2 regions of the Neobacillus sp. BF23-41 genome follow, and region 2 is predicted to be linked to the other one. Evidence: riboswitches for the same ligand, from Rfam matches in the RefSeq annotation. Region 2 holds a riboswitch; the other holds the start of a gene.
What was found. Region 2 has a riboswitch for S-adenosylmethionine ahead of metK (methionine adenosyltransferase). Riboswitches for the same ligand answer to the same signal wherever they lie in the genome.

Region 1 (7,409 bases), on a different contig from region 2:
TTAAAACTAGTAGTTTTATCTGATTGTCATTAAATATTTTACATATCTCCACCATTACACTGCTAAGATGTAGCATTTGTAACGTATTCTTCCTATATGTTAGATTTAAAATTTGAATGACATTTGGGGGAATTAAATTTACATCAAATTTTTTTATTTTCAAAGATAATATCGGATATACCCGATGATGTATAGCTAATTCAAGAAAAAGCTTCCAATCAATATCTTTAAACCAGTCACTTGAGTTAGCCTGAAATCTCTCAACATCTTCTATCTTTATTATTTCTAGAATTAATTTTAATTCTTTAGGGATTAGAGCAAGATCGAGACTGAAATTATTTTCCATGACTTTCCCCTTTATTTCTTAATTACTTTTTTGGCAAATTTGCTAACAACAACAAACCGTTCCATTTCTTCAGCTCCTGTTAAATACAATGGGCCACTGCGCAGCCATGCATGAGCAATCATTTTTCCTGTTTCATCCTTGGCTGTTCCTAAATAAATCGTACTTTCTATATTACGTCTTTCCAACATCTTCATTGCTGCAATTGCCTTAACTAGACACATACTTTCCCAAAGAGTATACCTACTCATCATATTAACTGCTTGTGAAATTTGCTTAAGAAGTTTTCTATTTAGATCATCTATATTTAATGATGTTTCATTCATTTGCTCACCTAAAGAAGAAGCAACTTTTGAAAATGACATGCTTTTAAGAACACGTGCCCAGCCAAGGAAAATAAATGCCTCCACCAATAGTAGCTTTGTTTTTGTATCAAAAAACAAAAAGTATCTTACCCTTTTAAATATTTTCATTTGAAAGTTCCCTACTTATTCATAAATTATAGGTTATTAGATTAATTGTCTGATATTTCAATTAAACCCTCTTCAACTAAATGGTATAAAAATGAAATGACTTGTTCTTCACACTCGGTTTGGACAACATTATATTTTGATTTTAATAGTGATATTAATTGATTAACAGGAATCTTTTCTTCAATTAAATCCCAAATCTCTCCACCAATTTCACCTAAATTGTAGTACTTTCCATTTTTAACACTTAACATTACTTTTTCTCCACCCATATCACTAACGATATTTCCTTTAACTTGGACAACAATTTTATTTAATGAAATTCCTTTATTTTTAATCATTACTTAATCTCCTTTATTTACGGCATTTAATATTATCGATACTAATTGAGTTGCACTAAATCCATAAATAGGCCGTTGCAATTGATATATATCTATTTTATTAAGGATTCCTGCAGTTGTATGGAAATGCCAGTCCATTAGCCCTAAATCTCTAAGTAGGAAATTTCGGAATGTATGAGTAAATAGTGTAGAAAATCTTTCAAGATTTTCAATTTTACGAAGTTTAGTATCTTTATTTTCAGATATAACTAATTCAAAGATACCAGCAAGTGGTAGTTGGGTTGAAACGTATCCTGAGGTAACTGGAACACTGTATTTCGTTTCTCTACCAAAAATCGAGCGGAAATTATTTGCCTCCATTCCAAAATTATTTAGACTATCCTGCCATAGCTTTTGCTGCGGATAAGATGGAGTAACGATTGGAAAGCCATCTTTTGAAAATGATACAGCAATAATATCATCACTTAAAATATTAAAACCTTCGCTTAAGAATGCGGAGGCCAGTGTAGATTTACCTGCACCTGAATCTCCAATAAAGGCATATGCCTTGCCATTAATGGCTATTGAACTGCCGTGTAACGGCAATATTTTTCTTTGCATTAAAATCGAACACATACAAGTGCCAAGTATAAGAAGTCGGATTTGATCTTCATCCGCGTCTTTCATAGGTGAAACAGTTATTTTTTTTCCATCTTGTATACTAAATGTTGCAATATCCGAAATTTGAAACATAACTAAATTCTCATTGACCACAAATTTATTTGGTCCATCGGATAGCTCAAAATATAAATTAGTTATATCATCAATTTTTATCTCAATATCTATCAATTCCAATTGTTCACTCATCATAACTAATTCAGGAAAATAAAGATCACTTGCTACTGTTAAGCCAAAAGCTTTATAAATTAGTTTTTGTTTAACTCCTAACATTATTTCCACTCCAATATTTCATGGTTATTTAAAAGCCCTTATACTCTAATTCACGTATAAGGGCTTTTACATGTAAATCTAATGATTACCACAATCTACGTGGTTCCATATGTACGAAATCCAAGCAGATTTGAACAATCGGTAATCTATATCAACTCCATATTTTACCATCTTTTGTACCAGCCGGATAATCTCTATCCAGTTGAGTATGGTTGTTAGTATTAGCCAGTGTCATACTTACATCAAGCACTTCTAATACAGGTTTTTGCCAATCCTTTTTCATATATTCTCACCCCCTTTCAAGCAAATTGATTAAGATATCGATAAAGAATTAAACTATGCATCGAAATTCTATAATTATAATCAGTAGCAAATTCTGGCCGAGCTCCTTCTTCAACTTTTAACATAGCTGTCTTTATCACTTCGCTATTTAAGTATTCTATAATTCTTTTATCTGTACTAAGTTGTCGAAGCTCATCTTTAAAGTTGTCCCAGTATGGAACCATCCGATGAACCCAATCTGCCCCCTGTACACCTCGTATACTTTGATTTAGCCTAACATTATCAGGTAAATAATTCTCTGTGGAATTCCTGACAAGAGCTCGATCTAAACCATTCTGAACAAATTGTTCCTCTGGTACTGATAAACAAAAACGGACTACTCTTAAATCATTAGTGGGATCCCGTTCCTGTACTGCATAACGTAAAGATAATTTAGCAGAGAGTGTATTAGTCGAATTCCAATGAAAAACATCTTCAAAGTGTCTAACTCTTTGTTCGTACACATTTTTTGTGGAGAACCACCCTGTTTGATCAATACCATAGTCTTTAAGTTTGTTATAAACGTTCGTCCGGATAGCAAACTCTTTGTTTATTATTTGGGGTTCTGTATATATTGTCTCTTCTGGAAAGACTCGATCAATAAACGGAAACGCTATTCTGGTTAACTCAGGAAGCCTACTTAACCTTGGTCCTCCCGTTTTTTTACTATATTGGTTTAGCTCATGGATAAGACGAATCCACTTCATTTTCTTTAAAAGGATAGCGTAATATTCTAAGGCAGGTCCCCAAGATATGCTTAAGTTACCTCTCCCACCAATTAACAATACTCCTATCCCTTCCTCTTGGGCCTTCTCATACATTCCTTTTCTCCAAAATGAATTATGAAAGAATTTGTATGGCATCTCTAAAATATCTATAAAGTCATCGATATCAGAATAAGAATTTTTGCCTTCAAAATCTAAATAGTGATCCTTGATTCCACCTACGTAATTTACGGTTGACTGAATTAATGGTCTTTCATCAGGCATTAAATACTTATGTGTATAATCTATAAAATCCTTGGCTGGGATATAACTGAAAGTATGTAATGGTTTTTCCGTTCCTAAAGTTTTTTTAGCAAAGCTAACAACTGAACCAGAATCTAACCCTCCGCTCAATTGTGATCCAACCCCAAGGTAAGTTCGCAAACATGATTTTACAGCTTTTTGAAATACCTCTTGAAAAGCTTCTACATACTCTCCGTTTGACTTTAGTTTTAGTGGTTCACTCAATGTTAATTTACAATATCTTGTAATATTTATCTTATCTCCAACTATCGTTATGCAATGTGAGGGAGGTAATTGTTCTATATCTTTATATGGAGTAAGAGATGTATCTACTTCACCTACAGGTCCCGATATGGCCAGAAATTGTGCGAGCCATTGTTCGTTCATTACCTTTTCAATATAAGGTAAAGAAAATAAAGGGTGTATGACAGTACAAAATGCAAATTTTTGTCGATTGCGTAGAAAGTATAGGGTTCGAACTCCAGAGAAATCCCTCGCCCCAAAAAGTTTTCGTTTCCTCTCATCCCAAATCATAAAGGCAAAATCACCTACTAAATATTTCGGAGACTCTTCTCCCCATTTATGATAAGAAAGTAAGATTAGTTCACTATCAGTAATATCTTTTCTTTTCCTTTTATCAACTTGTAATCTCTCAAATAATTCGTCTCGATTATCAATAATAGCATCAGCAGTAATCGCTAACTTTCGTTCATGATCATAGTATGGAAGTTTTTCACCTACTGACTCAGGTGTAATCCATTGAGCATGGCAGCCAAGGAAGACTTTGTCACTATGACAGGTTTGAATATCATCAGCCGGATATTTTTCTAATTCTTTCATTATTCGATTTCCGTGCTCTAGATTGATAGGTTCATCATTTAAATGATAAATTCCGGCTATCGCGCTCATCTTTTCCTCCTGCCTGGCTACAAATTATTATTATCTATTATTTTAAGATTCTTTTATCAGTTCACTAAAAAGAACACCGAGCCCGTACTTAACTATAAGGAAATTCAATCGAATTTAAAGTCCCCTATTTATAGTATTATTTTAATAAAATGGTCTGAATCTAATTAGTTTTATAACTTATTACCTATATAATACTCTATATAAGTTCTTTATTACGAACATGTGATAAATTTATAATATATCCTCATACTATCAGTGTCAACTATTTTTCATAAAGAATGATTATATTTTAATGATCGGATATTTAACTCTAATTTCCTCATTATAATAAGGTTTTATAAAAAGTAATTGACACTCCCATGGAATTGTAGTAAATTTTATAAATAATCTAAATATTACTTTCTTATCAAGAGAGGTTGAGGGAATGGCCCGAAGACACCTCAGCAACCATCAATGGCTCGCTATTGAAAAGGTGCTAAGTCCTGCAAATTATTCTCTAATTTGCGAGATAAGAAGAATGACAAATGTGTAATCTGACAAAAGTCTTCTTCTTATAGAAGGCTTTTTTTATTTTTATAAAACAAGGAGAGTGCATTATGTACAAAATTGATACGAAACTTGCCCAAATTGGAAATCGTAGTGAAACAGCAACTGGCACCGTAAATCCGCCTGTATACTTCTCAACGGCATTCCGCCATGAGGGAATTGGCCAATCAACTGGGTTTGACTATACCCGAACAGGGAATCCTACGCGCCAGCTCTTAGAAAAAACAATTGCTGATTTAGAGTGCGGTGATCAAGGATTTGCCTGCAGCTCTGGTATGGCAGCAATTCTAACCATACTTGCTTTATTTCAATCTGGTGATGAATGGCTGGTAAGTGAGGATTTATACGGCGGTACCTACCGTTTATTAGAAAAAGGCTATCAAAAATGGGGCTTGAAAAGTCAATATGTTAATACCTGTTGTCCGGAAGAGATTGAAAAGAAAATTACGCCGCAAACAAAGGCCATCTTCCTTGAGACACCAACCAATCCGCTTATGCAGGAATCCGATATTGCCGCTGTTTCAAAGATTGCCAAGGAACATGGACTATTGCTAATTGTGGATAACACTTTCTATACTCCACTGTTACAACAGCCGATAATACTTGGTGCTGATATTGTTATCCATAGTGCGACGAAATACTTAGGTGGCCATAATGATGTTCTAGCCGGACTTATTGTCGCTAAAGGAAAAGAGCTTTGTGAAGCATTGGCATTCCATCATAATGGTGCTGGAGCAGTGCTGAGCCCATTCGATTCCTGGTTATTAATGCGTGGTATGAAAACTTTATCACTACGAATGGAACGACATGAAAAAAATGCAAAGAATATTGTCGAATTTCTATCCCAGCATGATGCTGTCACAGATGTTCTCTACCCAGGACGCGGCGGAATGGTTTCCTTTAGAATTAAGGACGAAGCATGGGTGAATCCATTTTTACAGAATTTAAATTTAATCAGTTTTGCAGAAAGCTTAGGTGGAACAGAAAGCTTCATTACTTATCCAGCAACGCAAACACATATGGATATCCCAGAAGAGATTCGCATTCAAGCAGGCGTTTGCAATCGTTTATTGCGTTTCTCCGTTGGACTTGAGGATTCACAAGACATCATTGAAGATTTGGAAAATGCTTTTGCCCGTGTTCAAGAAGGAGTGATTGCATAATGGCACACGAAGAATACACATTTGAAACCAGGCTCCTTCATAATAAGCACAAAATTGATCCTACAACAGGAGCGGTTAGTGTACCCATACAGCATGCATCGACCTTTCACCAATCTGATTTCGATCAATTTGGCAAGTACGATTATGGCCGCAGTTTAAATCCGACAAGGGAAGCACTTGAAGATGTCATTGCTGAACTTGAAGGCGGGTTAAAAGGCTTTGCCTTCTCATCTGGTATGGCCGCCATTTCGACGGCATTTCTCCTGCTATCTGCAGGTGATCATATTGTCATTACGGAAGATGTCTACGGCGGTACATTTCGGATGGTCACAGAGGTTCTCACGCGGCTCGGAATTGAACATACCTTCGTCGATATGACGAATTTAAATGAAGTAAAACAAGCCATTCAGGCAAATACAAAAGCGTTCTATGTGGAAACACCATCGAATCCATTAATGAAAGTGACGGACATTAAGGCGATTAGCAATTTAGCTAAGGAAACGGGTGCGTTAACATTTGTCGATAACACCTTCCTTACCCCTTCCCACCAAAGGCCATTGGAGTTAGGTGCCGATGTCGTGCTCCATAGCGCGACGAAATTTTTATCGGGCCATAGTGATGTCGTTGCCGGACTTGCTGTCGTCAAAGACGAAAACTTGGCGAAAAGATTAGGTTTCTTGCAAAATGGGTTTGGGGCGATTTTGGGTGTTCAAGATGCATGGCTCGTATTAAGAGGGATCAAAACGCTGCACGTCCGACTGGAACAATCACAAAAATCGGCTATTAAACTAGCGGAATTTTTAGATGCGCATCCGCTTGTTGAAAAGGTTCATTACCCAGGGTTGGAAAATCACCCACAATATCAAATTCAGAAAGCGCAAGCAGCTGGTCCAGGAGCGGTCTTATCGTTTGAATTGGCTAATGAAGATGCACTTCGCACCTTTCTTGCCAATGTAAAAATTCCTGTATTTGCTGTCAGTCTCGGAGCGGTAGAATCGATTCTTTCCTATCCAGCAAAAATGTCCCATGCAGCAATGCCTCAAGAAGCGCGGGAGAAGCGCGGGATTACAAATAGTCTGGTTCGCTTATCGGTCGGACTTGAAAATCCTGATGATTTAATGAAGGATTTTTCACAAGCATTTAAGCAGGTTGAACAAAGTCAGTTGGTATTTCAACGAGGAGAAACATCATGAGTCTTTTAGAAAAATTAAAAAATCAAATTTTAATAGCGGATGGAGCGATGGGTACACTGCTTTATTCCTACGGAGTCGATTCATGCTCTGAGGAGTTGAATTTATCTCAGCCGGAACAAATCCAAAATATCCATCAGGCATACATTGACGCCGGAGCCGATGTCATCCAAACCAATTCCTATGCTG
Region 2 (7,409 bases):
ATACTCTTTTTCTCAGAGGCAAAAAATGTTCTTTCACCATCTTCAAAATAAAAAAACGGTTTAATCCCGAACGGATCACGTGCGCCATAAAGAGTTTGTTCTTGTTTATCCCATATGACAAAGGAGAACATTCCGCGTAGTTTTTCGACGGCTTTTTCCTTCAAATGGCTGTAGAGTGCAATAATAACCTCGGTATCGGAGCTTGTTGAAAAGGTTAATCCTTCACTCAATAGTTCCTCGCGCAGTTCAACATAGTTATAAACTTCACCATTAAAGATAATCCAGTACCGTTCATTTTCATACGTAAGCGGTTGATGACCACTCTCAATATCAATGATACTTAAACGGCGGAAACCAAATTGGATATGATCATCATAATAAAAACCATCATCATCCGGCCCGCGATGAGTTATAATATCGTTCATATTTTTAAATTGTTGTTTTTGCTCATCACTATAGTTTTGTGTTTTGTCGTGTACACAACCGATAAAACCACACATTATGTACTTCACCTCATTCTAAATATCCTTTAAAAGGACGTATTGCTCCAAATCCCAAACGCCTTGCGCTGGAGCTAGACAGAAAAACATACTCTCTAATACTACCACTTTTTATATAAAAATTGCACTGTGAACAATAGGCAAATTTAATATCATCATTTTTCACTTCTTTTGACCTGCTTAAACATTACATTTTATTCACTAATTGAATTACTATACAGGTAAATAGACGGAGAAATAAAAACGGGGGCTACATGTAGAATGTAACCCCCATAACGTTTTATAGATTTGCTTGTTGGCGTAATGTTTCTACTTTATCTGTGCGCTCCCAAGGAAGATCCACATCAGTACGGCCAAAGTGACCGTAAGCTGCTGTTTGTTGGTAAATTGGACGACGAAGATCCAACATGTTAATGATACCTGCAGGGCGAAGGTCAAAGTTTTCACTTACAAGGTCAACTAACACCTCTTCGCTTACTTTACCTGTACCAAACGTATCAACAGCAATCGAAACAGGTCTTGCTACACCAATAGCGTAAGCAAGTTGAACTTCTACCTTATCAGCAAGGCCAGCAGCCACGATGTTTTTAGCAACATAACGTGCTGCGTAGGCAGCTGATCGGTCCACTTTTGTAGGATCCTTACCAGAGAAGGCACCACCGCCATGGCGAGCATATCCACCATACGTATCTACGATGATTTTCCGGCCTGTTAAGCCAGCATCCCCTTGTGGTCCGCCAATAACGAAACGGCCGGTTGGATTAATAAAGTATTTTGTCTTTTCATCGATTAATTCTTTTGGAACTACCGGATTAATAACATATTCCTTCAAGTTACGTTGAATTTGCTCTAACTCAACTTCAGGATTGTGTTGAGTGGAAATAACAATCGTATCAATGCGTACTGGTTTATCGTTCTCATCATATTCAACCGTTACTTGTGTTTTTCCGTCTGGACGTAAGTAATCAAGAACCTTATCTTTACGTACTTCTGTTAAACGGCGAGCAAGTTTGTGCGCTAGTGAAATGGGAAGAGGCATAAGCTCTTTAGTTTCATTACAAGCAAAACCAAACATTAAACCTTGGTCCCCTGCACCAATTGCTTCGATTTGTTCATCGGACATTTGACCTTCACGCGCTTCCAAAGCTTGGTCAACACCCATCGCGATATCTGGAGACTGTTCATCAATAGATGTTAAAACAGCACAGGTTTCTGAGTCAAAACCGAATTTCGCGCGATTGTAGCCGATGTTTTTAATCGTTTCACGAACAATTTTTGGAATATCCACGTAGGTAGATGTGGTGATTTCTCCTGCTACTAGCACTAGTCCTGTTGTTACTGAAGTTTCAGCCGCAACACGGGCATTAGCATCCCTTGCTAAAATAGCATCTAAAATGGAATCAGAAATTTGGTCACAGATCTTATCAGGATGACCCTCAGTAACTGATTCAGAAGTGAACAAACGACGTTTTGTTGACATCTGAATTCCTCCTATAATATGAGATAATCGAGGTTTTAGGAAGGTTACAGGAATACTTCCTTAAACATCGAGAATTTGATACGGTACTCATTCCCTTAGTATGTAATAAACAAAGGATTTTTATTAGAGACTCTTTTCATAAAGGACTTATACAAAACAAAAAACCTTACCAGAGAGGAAAGGTTGTTCCGGGCCTTTCGCTCTTATCGTTCAAGGTCAAAGCCTTGCGTCAGATTAGCACCTTCGCATCCTGAAAAGGACCTTTTAAGTGGTCAATCTTTTCATACTGCAGGTTGCTGGGTTTCATTGGGCCTGTCCCTCCACCAGCTCAGGATAAGAGAGTATCCGTTCAAATTAGAATAATATCACACTGCCCAACAATGTCAATGAATTTTTTAAGAAATGTCTTTCACAACAAAATGGGAATAATACGAAGTAAGTTAGTCTCTATTTATAAATATTTTTTATATCTTCAATTAAAGTTTTATAATATATAAATTTAGTTAAATAGGATACATCAATTCGGCTAATGTGTTATACTTTTTATATTATTAACAACATAAAAACTAAAATAAAGGAAGGTCTCATTAAATGAATTCTGTTGATACTCCTAATGAATTAAATCAATTGTTAAATGAAAGTCATGTTCATGTGCAATTATCTGTTCCTCAATTAGTTGAGAAAGTCTTAACCCGACATGAAGGAGCACTAACTTCTACGGGAGCTATTAGTGTCGTTACTGGAAAATATACTGGCCGGTCTCCACAGGATAAATTCATTGTTTTAGAAGATTCAACTAAAGACAAAATTGAATGGGGCACGACCAATCAACCAATTTCAGAACCGGTTTTTACAAAGCTTTATCAAAAGGTCATTAATTATTTACAACAGAAAAATGAGATCTTTGTTTTTAAAGGATTTGCGGGTGCTGATAAAAAATCACGTTTATCCATCCAAGTGGTAAATGAATTAGCTTGGCAAAATTTATTTGTACACCAGTTATTTATTCGCCCGTCTGATGATGAACTTCTTGCCCATGATGCTGGATTTACCGTTATTTCTGCACCTAATTTCAAGGCAGATCCGGCTATCGATGGCACCAACTCGGAAGCTTTTATTATGATTTCTTTTGAAAAAAGAATTGTTTTAATAGGTGGTACAGAATACGCAGGTGAAATGAAAAAGTCGATTTTTTCTGTAATGAATTATTTACTGCCTGAAAACAATATTTTTTCCATGCATTGTTCTGCAAATGTTGGGATTGAAGGCGATGTTGCTTTATTCTTTGGCTTGTCTGGAACTGGCAAAACAACCTTATCAGCCGATTCCAATCGTCGATTAATTGGGGATGATGAGCACGGTTGGTCCTCCAATGGTGTCTTTAATATCGAGGGGGGCTGCTACGCAAAATGTATCAATCTTTCTCGTGAAAAGGAGCCGCAAATTTTTGATGCCATCCGCTTTGGAACTGTCCTAGAAAACGTAACATTGAACCAGGAATCAAGAATCCCTGATTATGAAGATGGAACGTTGACCGAAAATACACGTGCCGCTTATCCGATTGACGCAATTGATAATATTGTTCAACCAAGTATCGCTGGCCACCCAAATACGATTGTCTTTTTAACCGCTGATGCATTCGGAGTATTGCCTCCAATTTCAAAATTAACAAAGGAACAAGCAATGTATCACTTTTTAAGTGGCTACACCTCAAAACTAGCCGGAACAGAGCGTGGAATAACTTCACCACAAGCTACCTTCTCCACTTGCTTTGGTGCTCCATTCCTGCCGCTGCCTGCGACTCGTTACGCAGAAATGCTCGGTGAAAAAATACTTGAGCACAATGCCAATGTTTTTCTAGTCAATACTGGCTGGACCGGCGGCGAATATGGGGTCGGTAATCGAATGAAACTTTCCTACACGCGCGCTATGGTTGAAGCCGCTCTTGAGGGAGAATTAAACCATGTAGAGACTGTCAAGGACGAGATCTTTGGATTAAATATCCCGCTCCATATTGCAGGTGTACCAGACGAAGTCCTGCAGCCGATTAAAACTTGGTCCGATTCGCAAGTATATGAAAAGAAAGCAATAGAATTAGCTGCAAAGTTCCGCGAAAACTTTAAAAAATTCACTAATGTTTCACGTGATATTGAAGAAAAAGGCGGTCCAATAGCATAATGTAAGAAAGCCCATATCGATTCGATATGGGCTTTCTTACATAATCAGTTAGTCGAATTTAATGAAATTAATTGATAGGTTATGGTCGTGCTGTTCTTTTGCAATTCAACTTTTTTTATCAATGCGGTACCACTTGAATCACTATCGATTGTTTTTCTTACATCAATCGGAATCTCAATTGGATAAAGTCTGTACCCTTCTTTTTCTAGCAAAAAGACGTTTTCTTCCACTCGTTTCTCTCTACCTTTAGTTACTATCATCGTATTTAACTCAAGAGGCATACCCATAAACATCCGCTCCTCTACTTGTAATACCTATATATTATCATCTTTTGCGATGACTTTTCATCCACTTCGTTAAATCATTCACGACTTTTCTATTTACTGCTGGTGGGAAGTAATGTGTAAATTCGTTAAAATACCATGCATCGACTGGTTTTTCTACTAACCTCAGCCTTCTTTCAAGACGATACGCATGCTCCACCGAAACATTTCCGTCTTTAACACCATGGATAATCAGGACAGGGGCTGTCATCTTTTCTATTTGATAAAGAGGGGTCCTGTCTTGATACCGTTCCGGAAATTTCTGAGGGGTTCCTCCAATGACTCTCTTCATCATTCTCCGTAAATCTTTACGTTCCAAATAGGTGAGGGACATATCACTGACCCCGCCCCAGCTGACAACAGACGCGGTCTCAGGGAACTCAATTCCTGTCAAAAGCGCCATTACTCCACCCCGCGAGAACCCAAATATATGTATATCACGTACTCTGGGCATAGATTTTAACAGCAAAAAGGCGGAAAAGGCGTCTTCCCTGTCGTCCCCGGCAAAATCCTCATTGCCTTCCCCACCTTGATTTCCACGATAATAAGGCGCAAAAACAACAAAGCCCTCCGCTGCGAACTGGGCAATCCTTGCTGGTCGAACTTTACCAACATTTTTAATGCCGCCGCGTAAATAAAGGAATCCATCATACTCACCTTCCCCAATCGGTTCCGCAAGCATTCCTTTCACTCGTAATCCATTGGAAAGGTAAGTGATTACTTTTAATTCAATATTGGGATTTGGAGAAGGAAAGCGCGTGATATCAACAATCTTTCCATCATTGTATTGGCTCATCAGCAAAACTTCCCTTTTTTTATAAAATTTATTCTCTCTAGGCATTCACACATTTTTCTCCTCCTCATACGATATCTTAGGCAATTAGCCCAGATTTTTTATGATAACTAAGGAGGCTCGCTTCATGAAAAAATCGTTAAAATTCAGTTTCTCCTTTCTGCTCATCACTATACTTATGTTTTCACTTGTCGCTTGTAATAGCTCCACAAAAAATGAAACAAAGAAACTTGAGAAAGTTCGAATCGCTGAAGTTACCCGTTCGATTTTCTATGCCCCGCAGTATGTTGCCCTAGCCAAAGGATTTTTCAAAGCTGAAGGTTTAGACGTCACACTAACAACAACACCCGGCGGAGACAAAACCATGACTACTCTGATTTCTGGGGGGGCCGACGTTGCCCTAGTTGGTTCAGAAACATCGATTTACGTTTATGCCCAAGGAGCAAACGACCCCGTCATCAATTTTGCACAATTAACCCAGACTGATGGTACTTTCCTCGTTGCTAGAGAAAAGATTGATAATTTTTCATGGGATCTCCTAAAAGGAAAAACCTTCTTAGGCCAACGTAAAGGCGGCATGCCACAGATGGTTGGTGAATTTGTTTTAAAGAAGCATGGAATTGATCCACAAAAGGATTTGAACTTAATCCAGAATATTGATTTCGCCAATATCGCCAATGCATTTGCTTCTGGAACGGGCGAATTTGTGCAATTATTTGAGCCAACGGCAAGTATTTTTGAAAAAGAAGGAAAAGGTCATATTGTTGCTTCCTTCGGTAAAGAATCTGGCCACGTACCCTATACTACGTTTATGTCCAAGGAAAGCTATATGAAAGAAAATAAAGGAACGATTGAAAAGTTCACACGAGCAATTTACAAAGCTCAACAATGGGTAGAGTCGCACAGTGCTGAGGAAATTGCCAAAGCGGTGGAACCGTTTTTTCCAGATACAGATTTAGAAATTATGACCACAGTTGTTGAACGCTATAAAAGTCAAGGCTCCTTTGCAACAGATCCTATCCTTGACCAAGAGGAGTGGAACAATCTACAAAACATCATGAACGAAGCAGGAGTACTGCCAAAAGAAGTAGATCATCAAACACTTGTAAATACAGAGATTGCTGACAAGATAATAAAAGAATAAAGGAAAGGGAGGCCGTCCTTATGAGCTTTTTGACCGTTCAAAATATTCATCACACCTATTTCACTAAAGCCTCTGCCACCACGGCCCTCTCCGATATTTCATTAACAGTGGAGGAGGGCGAGTTTGTCTCCCTCCTCGGCCCCAGCGGCTGTGGTAAGACGACTCTGCTTTCCATTATTTCTAGTTTGCTTAAACCAACGCAAGGTACTGTTTTGTTAGAAAAAAAGCCGGTAACTACCGCAAAAAACCAAATCGGTTATATGCTCCAACAAGATTATTTGTTCCCTTGGAAAACGATTGAAGAGAATATCCTGATTGGTTTGAAGTTATCAAAGCAGTTGAATCAAAAAACGAGATTGGCTGCCCTTGGCCTGTTAAGCCAAATCGGATTAACCGGGGTGGAAAAACAGCTTCCTAGGCAATTATCTGGGGGTATGAGGCAGCGGGTGGCTCTCGTCCGGACGCTTGCCACAGAACCAAAACTGCTTATGCTTGATGAGCCTTTTTCCGCTCTTGATTATCAAACCAAGCTTAAATTGGAGGATTTAGTCTCACAAACATTAGATGATTTTGGAAAAACAGCTATTCTCGTTACTCACGATATTGGTGAGGCTATTGCCATGAGCGATCGCGTTTTTCTGCTTTCACCAAGCCCCGGAAGAATTTATAAAACATTTACAATGCCGGAGGAACTAAGAAATATATCCCCATTTGAAGCAAGAAATCATGAGGCATTTTCAAGTATCTTTCAAACCATATGGAAGGAGTTGGAGTCTCTTGAGCCAGAAAAAGAATAAGCTGGAACTCCTCCATAAAAATTATATTCAATCACTGCAGGTTGAAAAAAGATGGGTCGGATTTTATCAGGCGATCATTTTTATCGTCTTTTTCTCTAGTTGGGAATTGTTTAGTCAAAAGCAGTGGATTGACCCGCTTCTTTTCAGTTCTCCCTCAAAGATATGGAACTTACTCCTGGAAAAAATTCAGGATG

Region 1: it holds a riboswitch for S-adenosylmethionine, as region 2 does, so the genes downstream of both, AB7942_RS08540 (methionine biosynthesis PLP-dependent protein) here and metK (methionine adenosyltransferase) in region 2, are expected to answer to the same signal.

Annotation. Positions count from the first base shown of each region.
Region 1 covers NZ_JBGBPR010000004.1:100,868-108,276, forward strand. Annotated here, with positions in the region: gene AB7942_RS08510 (nucleotidyltransferase domain-containing protein) at 1-346, opposite strand, end outside; gene AB7942_RS08515 (lasso peptide biosynthesis B2 protein) at 358-816, opposite strand; gene AB7942_RS08520 (lasso peptide biosynthesis PqqD family chaperone) at 858-1,154, opposite strand; gene AB7942_RS08525 (aldolase) at 1,158-2,084, opposite strand; gene AB7942_RS08530 (paeninodin family lasso peptide) at 2,236-2,367, opposite strand; gene AB7942_RS08535 (lasso peptide isopeptide bond-forming cyclase) at 2,384-4,321, opposite strand; SAM riboswitch class I at 4,722-4,836, shown strand; gene AB7942_RS08540 (methionine biosynthesis PLP-dependent protein) at 4,918-6,030, shown strand; gene metC (cystathionine beta-lyase) at 6,030-7,223, shown strand; gene AB7942_RS08550 (bifunctional homocysteine S-methyltransferase/methylenetetrahydrofolate reductase) at 7,220-7,409, shown strand, end outside.
Region 2 covers NZ_JBGBPR010000006.1:202,997-210,405, forward strand. Annotated here, with positions in the region: gene asnB (asparagine synthase (glutamine-hydrolyzing)) at 1-500, opposite strand, end outside; gene metK (methionine adenosyltransferase) at 781-1,980, opposite strand; SAM riboswitch class I at 2,181-2,320, opposite strand; gene pckA (phosphoenolpyruvate carboxykinase (ATP)) at 2,572-4,158, shown strand; gene AB7942_RS12465 (DUF2584 domain-containing protein) at 4,203-4,445, opposite strand; gene AB7942_RS12470 (alpha/beta hydrolase family protein) at 4,483-5,277, opposite strand; gene AB7942_RS12475 (ABC transporter substrate-binding protein) at 5,453-6,418, shown strand; gene AB7942_RS12480 (ABC transporter ATP-binding protein) at 6,439-7,215, shown strand; gene AB7942_RS12485 (ABC transporter permease) at 7,196-7,409, shown strand, end outside.